DNA from 2 places in the Streptomyces sp. NPDC059994 genome. Region 1 is predicted to be linked to the other one. Evidence: riboswitches for the same ligand, from Rfam matches in the RefSeq annotation. Region 1 holds a riboswitch; the other holds the start of a gene.
What was found. Region 1 has a riboswitch for cobalamin ahead of ACFWA7_RS06730 ((2Fe-2S) ferredoxin domain-containing protein). Riboswitches for the same ligand answer to the same signal wherever they lie in the genome.
Positions count from the first base shown of each region.

Region 1 (5,418 bases):
CTCACCCATGAAGGTGGCCAGGGCCGGGGTGTCGGCGATGGTGTCGAGGAGCGCGTCGGAGCCGAAGTTGGGGCCGGTCGCCTCGATGGTGAGGCCGAACTCGGCGACGAGGTCGTCGTAGTAGGCGCTCCACTCGGTACCGGGGACGAGGCCGGGCATCCAGATCCGGTGCCCGGCGAGCTGGGCGAGGGGCACCGACCGGGCGCCCGCCAGCGCGTGGGCGGGGCCGGTGAGGAGTTGGAGCGGCTCGTCGAGCACCCGGACGGACTCGATGTCCTCGGGAAGGGGCCGGCCGGGCGCGGCGAGGGCGCGGAAGGACGCGTCGATCGCACCGGACCGGACGGCGGCGATGGCCGTCTCGATGTCGAACAGCATCACCACGTCGAGCTCGATCTCGGGGTACGCGTGGTGGAAGCCGCGCATCAGACCTGACGGCGCGACGCGCGAGGCGATCACGTCTACGCGCAGCGGACGGCGGCCGGGGCGCACGGAGGTGACCGCGCGATCGGCGACGCGCAGCAGCTCGCGCGCGTGGGGCAGGAACGCCTGCCCGTCGATGGTGAGCTCGGCGCCGCGCGCGGTGCGGGTGAACAGCCGTACCCCGAGGTCGCGCTCCAGCGCGGCGATGCGCTTGGAGACAGCTTGCTGGGTGACCGCCAGCTCGGCGGCGGCCTCCTGGAACTGCCTTGCGTCAGCGGCGGCGACGAAGGTCCGGACGGTGTCGAGGTCCATGCCGACACCTTACGGGTACAACCGTTGGTTGTGGCCCGACGGTCCTGCGGTTGTTTGACCCCCGGCTGAGGCGCTCGCTTTGATGCTTCCGATCGCGGATCGGTTGTGCGGGTGAGTGACGAGGGGTGGCGGGCATGAGAATCGGGCACCGGCTGGGACATCTGCGCGGACATCGGCTGGGGCGGCGGTTCGGCTGGCTCTGGGGAGCGTACGGGACCAGCGCGCTCGGCACATGGCTCGCCTTCGGCGCGTTCCCGCTGATCGCCATCCAGGTGCTGCACGCCGGACCGGCCGAGGTCGCCGCGCTCTCCTCCGTGGGGGCTGCGGTGGGCGCGGCCGTGGCGGTGCCGCTCGGCCCGTGGGTGGAGTTCCGCCGCAAGCGGCCGGTGCTGATCGCGATGGACCTGGTGCGGTTCGCGGCGCTGCTGACGATCCCCGCCGCGTACGCGCTCGGCATGCTCACCTTCCTCCAGCTCCTGCTGGTCTCCATCGTCGTAGCAGCAGCCGACATCACCTTCCGCGCCGCCTCCGGCGCATACCTGAAGACGCTGCTGCCGGCCGAGGACCTGCTCGTCGCCAACGCCCGATTCGAGTCCACGGCCTGGACGACCACGATCATCGGACCGCCGCTGGGCGGCGCCGCGATCGGGCTCCTCGGTCCGGTGGCGACGGTGGTGGCCGACGCGGTCAGCTACCTGCTCTCGGCGCTGGGCATCCGCGCGACAGGCGGGCACGAGCCGCGGCCCGAGCGCCCGGAGGGCCCGCGCCTGCGGGCCGGGGACCTGCTCGACGGCTGGCGGTACATCCTCGCCGACACGACACTGCGTCCGCTGCTCTTCAACACCGCCTTGTTCAACGGCCTGGTGATGGCCGTCCAGCCGCTGCTGGCCGTCCTGATGCTCGGCCGACTCGGCTTCGCGCCGTGGCAGTACGGCCTCGCCTTCGCCGCGCCCTCAATCGCCGGACTGCTCGGTTCACGGCTGGCCCGACCGCTCGTCACCCGGTTCGGGCAGCACCAGGTCCTGGTCGTGGTCGGGGCGCTGCGCGCGATCTGGCCCGTCGGCCTGGCCTTTCTGGGCTCGGGCACCGCAGGGCTGCTGCTGGTGATCGGCGTCGAGCTCGGGCTCATCTTCTGCTGCGGGGTCTTCAACCCCGTCCACGCCACCTACCGCCTCGAACGCACCGCGACCGACCGCGTCGCCCGCACCCTGTCCGCCTGGGCGGTGACGACCAAAGCCACGACCGCGCTCCTGACGGCCGTCTGGGGCGTACTGGGCAGCCTGCTCGGCCCACGTACGGCCATCGGCCTGGCCGGCGTGCTCCTGCTGGCAACACCGCTGCTGCTCCCTCGCCGCGCGGCAGCGCATTTCTCCGAGCCGGAGCCGGCGCCGAGCCGCACCTGACGGGCCGCCACGGCCGTCACCGCTCGTTGGTCATCGGCCTCTGTTGCGAGACCCGCCACGCGCTCATCGGCTCGTCTGCTCCGACGGCTTCACCCTGACCGGCCCTTCGACGGCCAATCCCTCAGCATGGCTGCCGCGCCTGCGAACGCCTCAACTGCCCCCCAGAGCGCCGCACCACCCCCTCGGGCGCTCCCTGCGGATCGGCCAGAACACCACCACCTTCATCCCCTACCCCGTCACCGATCGCATGACTTGGCCAGCCAGTCCTGGCGCGCCCTCTCCGGCGGCGAACGCCAGTGCGTCCGGAGCGCCCACCCCCGCGCGACGGTGGTGACGCGCCGCCGCCCGACGTGCGACGATGCCCGACGACAAGGCGACGCGGAACGAGGAAGCCGGTGGAATTCCGGCGCGGTCCCGCCACTGTGATCGGCGAGCGAACCCCGAACAGACCACTGCCCGGACACGGGCGGGAAGGACGGGGCGAGCGGCGACCCGAGAGCCAGGAGACTCACGTCGTCGCCTCCTTGACGAAGCCGGGGCGGATCTCCCCGGAGGAGGAGCGTGAGCGGTATGCCGGAGCGGCAACCAGAAGATGGCGCCGGACGCACCCCAGCCGACTCGGCCCCGTGCCGGATCGTGGTGTGCAGGGACTGCTGCTGCGGGAGCGCGAAGGTGCCCGGAGTCGACCACGCGCAGCAGAGAGAGCGCCTTGCCGAGAACGCGCCCGTACGTGTCTCCGCCTGCCTCGACGTCTGCGAACAGGCCAACGTGATCGTCGTCCAGCCCTCTCGTGCCGCACGCGTCGCCGGTGCCCGCCCGGTCTGGCTCGGTTTGGTCAACGATCCCGACGCCACGGACGACATCGCCGCCTGGGTCCAGGCCGGCGGCCCCGGCATCGCGCCCTGCCCCGACATCCTCGACCTCTACGCCTTCACCCCCCGCCGAAGGGCTCGATGAGCACGCTTGGCCGTCCGGCCCCGGCGCCCGTCCCTGAACGGCGGCTGGTCCAAAACGTGTACCGGAGCCCGCTTGGTGGTCCACTACGCTGATCACCAAACGGTGTGCGAACGGGGGTTCGCCACTCAGCGAAATCAGGGGGAGCGGGGACCGTGGCCAAGCCTGTACGTGCCGCGATAGGGGACACCTGGATCAGGTGCAGCTTCTGCCAGGGCGATGTTTTCCGGGACCGCGAGGTGAAACTCAACAGCTCCGGGGCGGAGTTCATGAACCTCGGCTGGGCGAACGAGTCGGCAACCGGGCTGATCTGCTGGAGCTGCGGCTATGTGCTCCTGTTCGCGAACAAGAGTCTGAAGCTGTACAAGGTGGAGAAGAGCCAGGGGTGACGCCGCGTCTGGGACCCGTGCGTCAACCTCCGCCCAGCACCCGCTTCAGCTCCGCCTTGTGTCCATGCTGGACGGGCCGTGGACGCTACGGTGCTGGGCCTCGGCGTAGAGCTGGTCGTACGCCGGCCCCTGCGATCCGCTGTGCGGGCGCTGCCCGCTCCGCTTGGACGACGACGTCTCCCGCGTAGCTTTCGGTCTCGGTATGTGTCCGGCGTTGTGGGACGCCGGTTTCCAGCTGGGTGAGGCGGGTGACCAGCCCGCACGCGGCGGTGGCGACGTGCGGCCCGTGCCCGATGTCGCGGCTCGGACCGCCCCGACGCCCGGCTGTCACCGCCCGGCGAGCAGCTCCAGTGTGTCGATCACCCGGTTGGAGAAACCCCACTCGTTGTCGTACCAGGCGACCACCTTGACATGGCGGCCGTCCACCCGGGTGAGGGCCGAGTCGAAGATGGACGAGGCCGGGTTGCCCGTGATGTCGGAGGACACCAGCGCGTCCTCCGAGTACTCCAGCACGCCCGCGAGCGGCCCCTGCGCCGCCGCGCGGTAGGCGGCCAGCACGTCGTCGAGCGTCACGTCACGCTCGACGGTGGTGTTGAGCTCGACGATCGAGCCCACCGGCACGGGCACCCGGATCGAGTCGCCGGACAGCTTGCCGTCGAGGTTCGGCAGGACGTGGCCGATCGCCTTGGCCGCGCCCGTCGTGGTCGGCACGATGTTGACCCCGGCGGCGCGGGCGCGGCGGGGGTCGCGGTGCGGGCCGTCCTGGAGGTTCTGCTCCTGGGTGTACGCGTGCACGGTCGTCATGAACCCGTGCTCGATCCCGGCGAGTTCGTCGAGCACCGAGGCCAGCGGCGCGAGCGCGTTCGTGGTGCAGGAGGCGTTCGAGACGATCGTGTGCGCCTCGTGGTCGTACGCGTCGTTGTTGACCCCGAACGCGAGGGTGACGTCGGCGCCCTCCGACGGCGCGCTGACCAGGACCTTCTTCGCTCCCGCGTCCAGGTGGGCGCGGGCGGCCTTCGCCGAGGTGAAGCGGCCCGTCGCCTCCAGGACGAGGTCGACGCCCAGCTCGGCCCACGGCAGGTCGGCCGGGTCGCGCTCGGCGAGCACCTTGATGCGGCGGCCGTCGACGACGAGCGTGTCCCCGTCCACGGTCACGGGCCGCCCGAGCCGGCCCGCCGTCGAGTCGAAGGCGAGCAGCCGCGCGAGGGCGGCGGGCTCGGTGAGGTCGTTCACGGCGACGACCTCCAGATCACTGTCTCGTTCGAGCAGCGCGCGCAGCACGTTGCGTCCGATGCGGCCGAATCCGTTGATGGCGATGCGAGTCATGGGTGATGTCCGTCCCTTCGGTTCGCCTCCAGACTCGCGTGGGACGCCCGAGAGCGGCAGAGGCGTGAGCGCCATGGTTCGAAAGGATCTCGCCAAGGGGCCGGGGCACTGCGGCAGGGGCGCGAGTCGCCCCGCAGCCCGGCGCCGAGTGCCCTGCGCCGAGTGCCCTGTATCGAGGCCCCCGGGGTTCACTCCCCTCGCGCGAACGTCCGCCGGTACTCCGTCGGCGTCGTCCCCAGTACCCGCTGGAAATGCAGCCGCAGATTCGCCCCCGTCCCCAGTCCCACATCCGTCGCGATCTGCTCCACACTCCGCTCCGAACGCTCCAGCAGCTCACGGGCCATGTCGATACGGGCGCGCATGACCCACTGCATCGGCGTGTACCCGGTGTCCTCGACGAAGCGCCGTGAGAAGGTGCGCGCGGACACCGCCGCGTGCCGGGCCAGCGCCTCCAGGGTGAGGGGTTCGTCGAGGCGGTGCAGTGCCCACTCGCGGGTGGCGGCGAACCGTTCGCCCAGCGGTTCGGGCACGCTGCGCGGCACGTACTGTGCTTGCCCACCGCTGCGGTAGGGCGCCGCGACCAGGCGCCGGGCCGCGTGGTTGGACGCGGCCAC
Region 1 covers NZ_JBHWUR010000007.1:140,313-145,730, forward strand. The annotation lists gene ACFWA7_RS06720 (LysR family transcriptional regulator) at 1-732, opposite strand, end outside; gene ACFWA7_RS06725 (MFS transporter) at 867-2,135, shown strand; cobalamin riboswitch at 2,467-2,666, shown strand; gene ACFWA7_RS06730 ((2Fe-2S) ferredoxin domain-containing protein) at 2,706-3,092, shown strand; gene ACFWA7_RS06735 (hypothetical protein) at 3,245-3,478, shown strand; gene gap (type I glyceraldehyde-3-phosphate dehydrogenase) at 3,806-4,804, opposite strand; gene ACFWA7_RS06745 (GlxA family transcriptional regulator) at 4,993-5,418, opposite strand, start outside.

Region 2 (5,418 bases), on a different contig from region 1:
CGTCCGTGTCCGCGTGTTCTTCGATGAGGTCGCCGAGGCGGTCCAGCTGCTCTTCGCGCAGCGCGCCGAACGACGTGTCCGGGGCGGGCACGAAACGCCGTCCGGCGGCGCTCGCCACCCGCTCCAGGAACCGTCGTCTGAATCCGTCGCTCTCAAGTGACCCGTGCCAGTGCGTGCCCCAGACCGCACCGACCCGGCATCCGTCCAAGAAGGCTTCCCCGCCCAGCACTTGAGCGACGCCGTGGTGGATCTCGTATCCCTCCACGGGCTCGCCCAGCGCCTCGCCGGTCGGCCGTGCAAGTGTCTTCTCGGCCGCGAACCGCACCCGTACGGGCAGCAGTCCGAGCCCCGCCACGGCGCCCGCCCGTGACTCGACCTCGTCCTCGATGTGCTCTCCGAGCACCTGGAATCCGCCGCAGATCCCCAGCACCGGACGCCCCTCGGCCGCCCTGCGCGCCAGCTCCCGCGCCAGCCCCCGTTCCCTCAGCCATTCCAACGCCCGGACCGTGCCCCGGGTTCCCGGCACGACGACCAGATCCGCGTCGGCCAGTTCCTCGGGCCGGTCCACGAACCGTACGATCACGCCCGGTTCGGCGGCGAGCGCGTCCACGTCCGTGAAGTTGGACATCAGCGGGACCGCGCAGACCGCGACCCGCAGCACGTCGTCGCCCACCGGCGGCGCCACCACCGACTCGCGCACGGCGCCGCGAAGGGAAACCCGCAGGCCATCCTCCTCATCGATGCCGAGCCCGTGCGCGAACGGCAGGATCCCGTACGTGTGGCGTCCGGTGAGCCCGCGCAGCATGTCGATGCCGGGTTCGAGGAGCGAGACGTCGCCCCGGAACTTGTTGACGATGTACCCGGCGACCAGCGCCTGGTCCTCGGGGCTCAGCAGCGCCGTCGTACCGAAGAACGAGGCGAACACCCCGCCCCGGTCGATATCGCCGACCACCACCACCGGAAGCTTCGCGGCGCGCGCGATGCCCATGTTGACGATGTCCGTGCGCCGCAGATTGATCTCGGCCGGACTGCCCGCCCCCTCGCAGATCACGGCGTCATACGTGCCCCGCAGCCGCTCCAGACAGTCCACGACGGTGCCGAGAAGCGCTTCCTGGCGTCCGCCGTGGTAGCCGCCGGCGCTCAGCTCGCCCACCGGCCTGCCCATCAGTACGACCTGGCTCGACCGGTCGCTCCCCGGCTTGAGCAGCACGGGGTTCATCAGCGCGGACGGCTCGACGCGCGCCGCCTGCGCCTGCATCGCCTGCGCCCGCCCGATCTCGGCGCCCTCGCGCGTGACGAACGAGTTGAGGGACATGTTCTGCCCCTTGAACGGCGCGACCTTCACGCCCTGGCGCACCAGCCACCGGCAGATCCCGGCGGTGACGACGCTCTTGCCCGCGTCCGATGTGGTGCCCGCGACCAGCAGTCCGCCGCTCATGTACGTACCTTCCTCACCGCGATCGCCACAGCCAGCGCCAGCCAGCCCACCCGGCGCGACAGCCGCACCGCCCGCTCGATGTCCGGGACTTCCACCGCCCGGCCGCCCCCGTTCAGCACGGGCCGGTGCTCGACACGGCCGCCGTACGAGAGGGTGCCGCCGAGCCGTACGCCGAGCGCGCCCGCGAACGACGCCTCGACGGGACCGGCGTTGGGGCTCGGGTGCTTGCGGGCGTCGTCCCGCCACGCGCGCGTGGCGGCGCGCGGCGCGCCCCCGGCGGCCACCGCCAGTGCGGCGGTGAGCCGGGCGCCCGGCCAGCCCGCCACATCGTCCAGGCGCGCCGAGGCCCACCCGTACCGCCGATGGCGCGGCGAGCGGTGGCCGACCATCGCGTCCAGCGTGTTGACCGCGCGGAACGCGACCAGGCCCGGAACCCCCGCGAGCGCCCCCCACACCAGCGCGCCCACCACGGCGTCGGAGGTGTTCTCGGCGACGGACTCGACGACCGCGCGCGCGATGCCGGGCGCGTCCAGGGACTGCGGGTCGCGCCCGCACAGGTGCGGCAGGCGCGCGCGGGCCGCCTCGACGTCCCCGGCCTCCAGCGCCTCGCCGATCGCGCGGGCCTCCCGGCCCAGCGAAGTGCCGCCCACGACGGCCCAGGTGGCGGCGGCGGTCAGCGCGACGGACGCGGTGGGAAGCTTTCGTACCGCGCGCGTGGCGAGCAGTGCGGCGCCCGCGGCGCCTCCGGCGCACACGGCGGTGTGCAGCGCGCCCCAGCCCCGGTGGTCGCGCCACAGCGTGCGCTCCACGGCGGCCGCGGCACGGCCGAACGCGGCGACCGGGTGTCCGCGGCGGGGATCGCCGAGGAGGAGGTCGCCGAGGAGACCGGCGGTGGCGCCGTACGCGAAAGTGCGATCGGCACGCATGGGATCAGCCCGCCGCAACGCCGCGAAGAACTCTGGTACTTCCGGGAGGTGCCGGCAACAGGCAGGCGCGCATGGCGGTATGTCCTCACTCAGGGTGTCCGCGCCCTGGTACGACGTCGACCGGCGGTGAGAGTTCCTGGCTCACGGGGATGATTCCCCGATGACAGTGGCGGGACCGCGCCGGATTCGCACCGGCTTCCTCTTCTGCCGCCGTAAATGGCTCGGGCAGTCCACCATGCCCGGGAACGCCCGTCAACTCGCTGCTGACCTGCGACGGGAGAGTGTGTTGGGGCACACAGAGAACCGCCCTCCGGCCGGGCCGGAAGGCGGTTCGAGGTGTGTGCGGCGCTGCTGGCCGGGCTACTTGCCGACGATCAGACTGATGCCGTACGCGACGGCCGCCGCGCAGAGCGCGAAGCAGAGGTAGGCGGTGGTGCGGGCCACGGCGACGTTGCCCTTGCCGGCCGCGGCCGACTGCTGCTTGCTGAGGCCGACGATCCCGACGGTGAACAGGCCCACCAGGCCGACGGTGACGATGAGGCTGACACCGAAGACGGTGCCGAGAGCTGCCCAGTCGATGTGCATGACGATTCCTTTGGGGTGCGCGGCCGGGTCAGACGGTGGCCGGGCGGGCCGGGTCGACGGGGGCCACCGGGGCCGGAGCCGGGATGGTGGCCGTCAGATCGGCGGCCACGGCGGCGGCGGTGGGCGGCGGGGTGACGGCGGCGATCGCGGTGGTCACGACGCCGGCGGGCTCGGCCGGGGACTCCGCCGGGGTGGCGGCGGCAGTGACGTCGTTGTGGTCGACCGGCTCGCGGCGCGACAGCTTCCAGATGAAGCCGGCACCCGCGATCAGCAGGATCGCCACGAGGACGATGCCCCAGGTGCCCTGGCCGGTCAGGAACTCGGCGCCGGCGCCGACCAGACCCGCGGCGGGCAGGGTCAGGCCCCAGGCGATGAACATGCGGGTCGCGGTGGACCAGCGGACCACACCGCCCTTGCGGCCGAGGCCGGCGCCCATGACGGAGCCGGAGCAGACCTGGGTGGTGGAGAGCGAGAAGCCGATGTGCGAGGAGGCCAGGATGACGGTCGCGGCACCGGACTGGGCGGCGAAGCCCTGCGGCGGCGCCAGCTCGGTCAGGCCCTTGCCCATGGTGCGGATGATGCGCCAGCCGCCGAGGTAGGTGCCCATGGCGATGGCCATGCCGGCCGAGACGATGACCCACAGCGGGGGGTTGGCGCCCGGGTGCAGCACACCGCCGGCGACCAGGGCGAGCGTGATGATGCCCATGGTCTTCTGCGCGTCGTTGGTGCCGTGGGCGAGTGAGACGAGCCCGGCGGAGGCGATCTGTCCTGCCCGGTACCCCTTGGCGGTGGCCTTCTCGGCAGCCGGGTCGGCGTTTCGGTTGATCCGGTACGTCAGGCGCGTGGCCAGCATCGAGGCGACGCCCGCGACGATCGGGGCGGCGACGGCGGGGAGCAGCACCTTGGTGACGATGGTCGAGCCGTTCACCGAGGACCAGCCGGCCGACATCACGGCCGCGCCGATCAGACCGCCGAACAGGGCGTGGGAGGAGCTGGACGGCAGGCCGAGCAGCCAGGTCACCAGGTTCCAGAGGATCGCGCCGACGAGCGCCGCGAAGATGACCTCTGTTCTGATGCCCTTCTCGTTGATGATCCCGCCGGAGATCGTCTTGGCGACCTCCACCGACAGGAACGCGCCGACCAGGTTGAGCGCGGCGGACATGGCGACCGCTGCTTTGGGCTTCAGGGCGCCGGTCGAGATGGTCGTGGCCATCGCGTTGGCGGTGTCATGGAAACCGTTCGTGAAATCGAACACTAGAGCTGTCACGACCACAATGGCGAGCAGCAGCGTGATGTGTTCCATTTACCCAGTCAATCGTTCGACGTCAGTGGCTGGACGAACGTAAGTAACCTGGATGAACGGAAGGTGAACTGGGTCGGGCTTCGCGGTGTATCCGACCGGTTTTTGCTGCGACCAGGCCCTGACAAACCCCGCGAACCGGCCATATACCCCATTGAAGAGATTCTGCTCACTCCGTCGCCCGCTGCGCGGAGCCTGCGAGGATCGCCCCATGGGAGAGCCGAAGGACTCCGGAGCGACCGCCACGGCCTGGGCCGAGCTGACCGCCACCGCGCGCCGCACCGCCGAGGAAGGCCTGGTCGTGGGCACCTCGGGCAACGTCTCCATACGCGTCGGTGACCTGGTCCTGGTCACCCCCACCGGCGTCCCCTACGACCGCCTCGGCCCGGACGACACCGTCGCCGTCGACCTCGCCGGCCGCCAGGTGACCGGCACGCTGCGGCCCACCAGCGAGCTCCCGATGCACCTGGCCGTATACCGGCACACCGACGCCCGGGCCGTCGTCCACACCCACGCCGTGCACGCCACGGCCGTCTCCACGCTGGTCAGCGAGCTCCCGCCGGTCCACTACATGACCGCCACGCTCGGTGGTCCGGTCCAGGTCGCGCCCTACGCGCTGTACGGGACCGAGGAACTGGCGCGGAACATGCTGCGCGCCCTCGAAGGCCGCACCGGCTGTCTCCTCCAGAACCACGGGACGATCACCTACGGAACCACTCTTTCCCAGGCATACGACCGCACCGCCCAGCTGGAGTGGATGTGCCGCCTCTGGCTCGCCGCCTCCTCCGTCCCCGGCCGCACCCCCTCCCTGCTCTCCGTCGCCGACCTCGACCGGGCCGCCGAACAGTTCCGGGGGTACGGCCAGGGGGACGCCCCCGGCCCGGGCGTGCCCCGGTAGGCCCCCGCCCACTGGCCGTGTCGCCGCGCACTGCCGACACTGGAAGGGTGCGCCCGGCTACAGCGACGGCAGCGGCCGTCACCACACTCATCGGCGTCGGCGCGGCCGCGGTGGCCGCCGGACGGTACGCGAGCGACGCGGCCCTCAAGGCGCCGCCAGGCCGCCCGCTGCCCACCGACCCCGACCTCACCGTGCATGCCACCGGGCCCGGGCGGATCGCCCTGACCCGGTGCCTGGCCTCGCTGCGCCCCGGGACGTACGGGATCGAGGG
Region 2 covers NZ_JBHWUR010000018.1:41,475-46,892, forward strand. The annotation lists gene ACFWA7_RS12580 (cobyric acid synthase) at 1-1,438, opposite strand, end outside; gene ACFWA7_RS12585 (cobalamin biosynthesis protein) at 1,435-2,364, opposite strand; cobalamin riboswitch at 2,472-2,614, opposite strand; gene ACFWA7_RS12590 (hypothetical protein) at 2,725-2,949, opposite strand; gene ACFWA7_RS12595 (anion permease) at 2,978-4,252, opposite strand; gene ACFWA7_RS12600 (class II aldolase/adducin family protein) at 4,461-5,147, shown strand; gene ACFWA7_RS12605 (alpha/beta hydrolase) at 5,195-5,418, shown strand, end outside.
Region 2: linked by a shared signal. The riboswitch ahead of ACFWA7_RS12585 (cobalamin biosynthesis protein) and the one ahead of ACFWA7_RS06730 ((2Fe-2S) ferredoxin domain-containing protein) in region 1 are both predicted to bind cobalamin.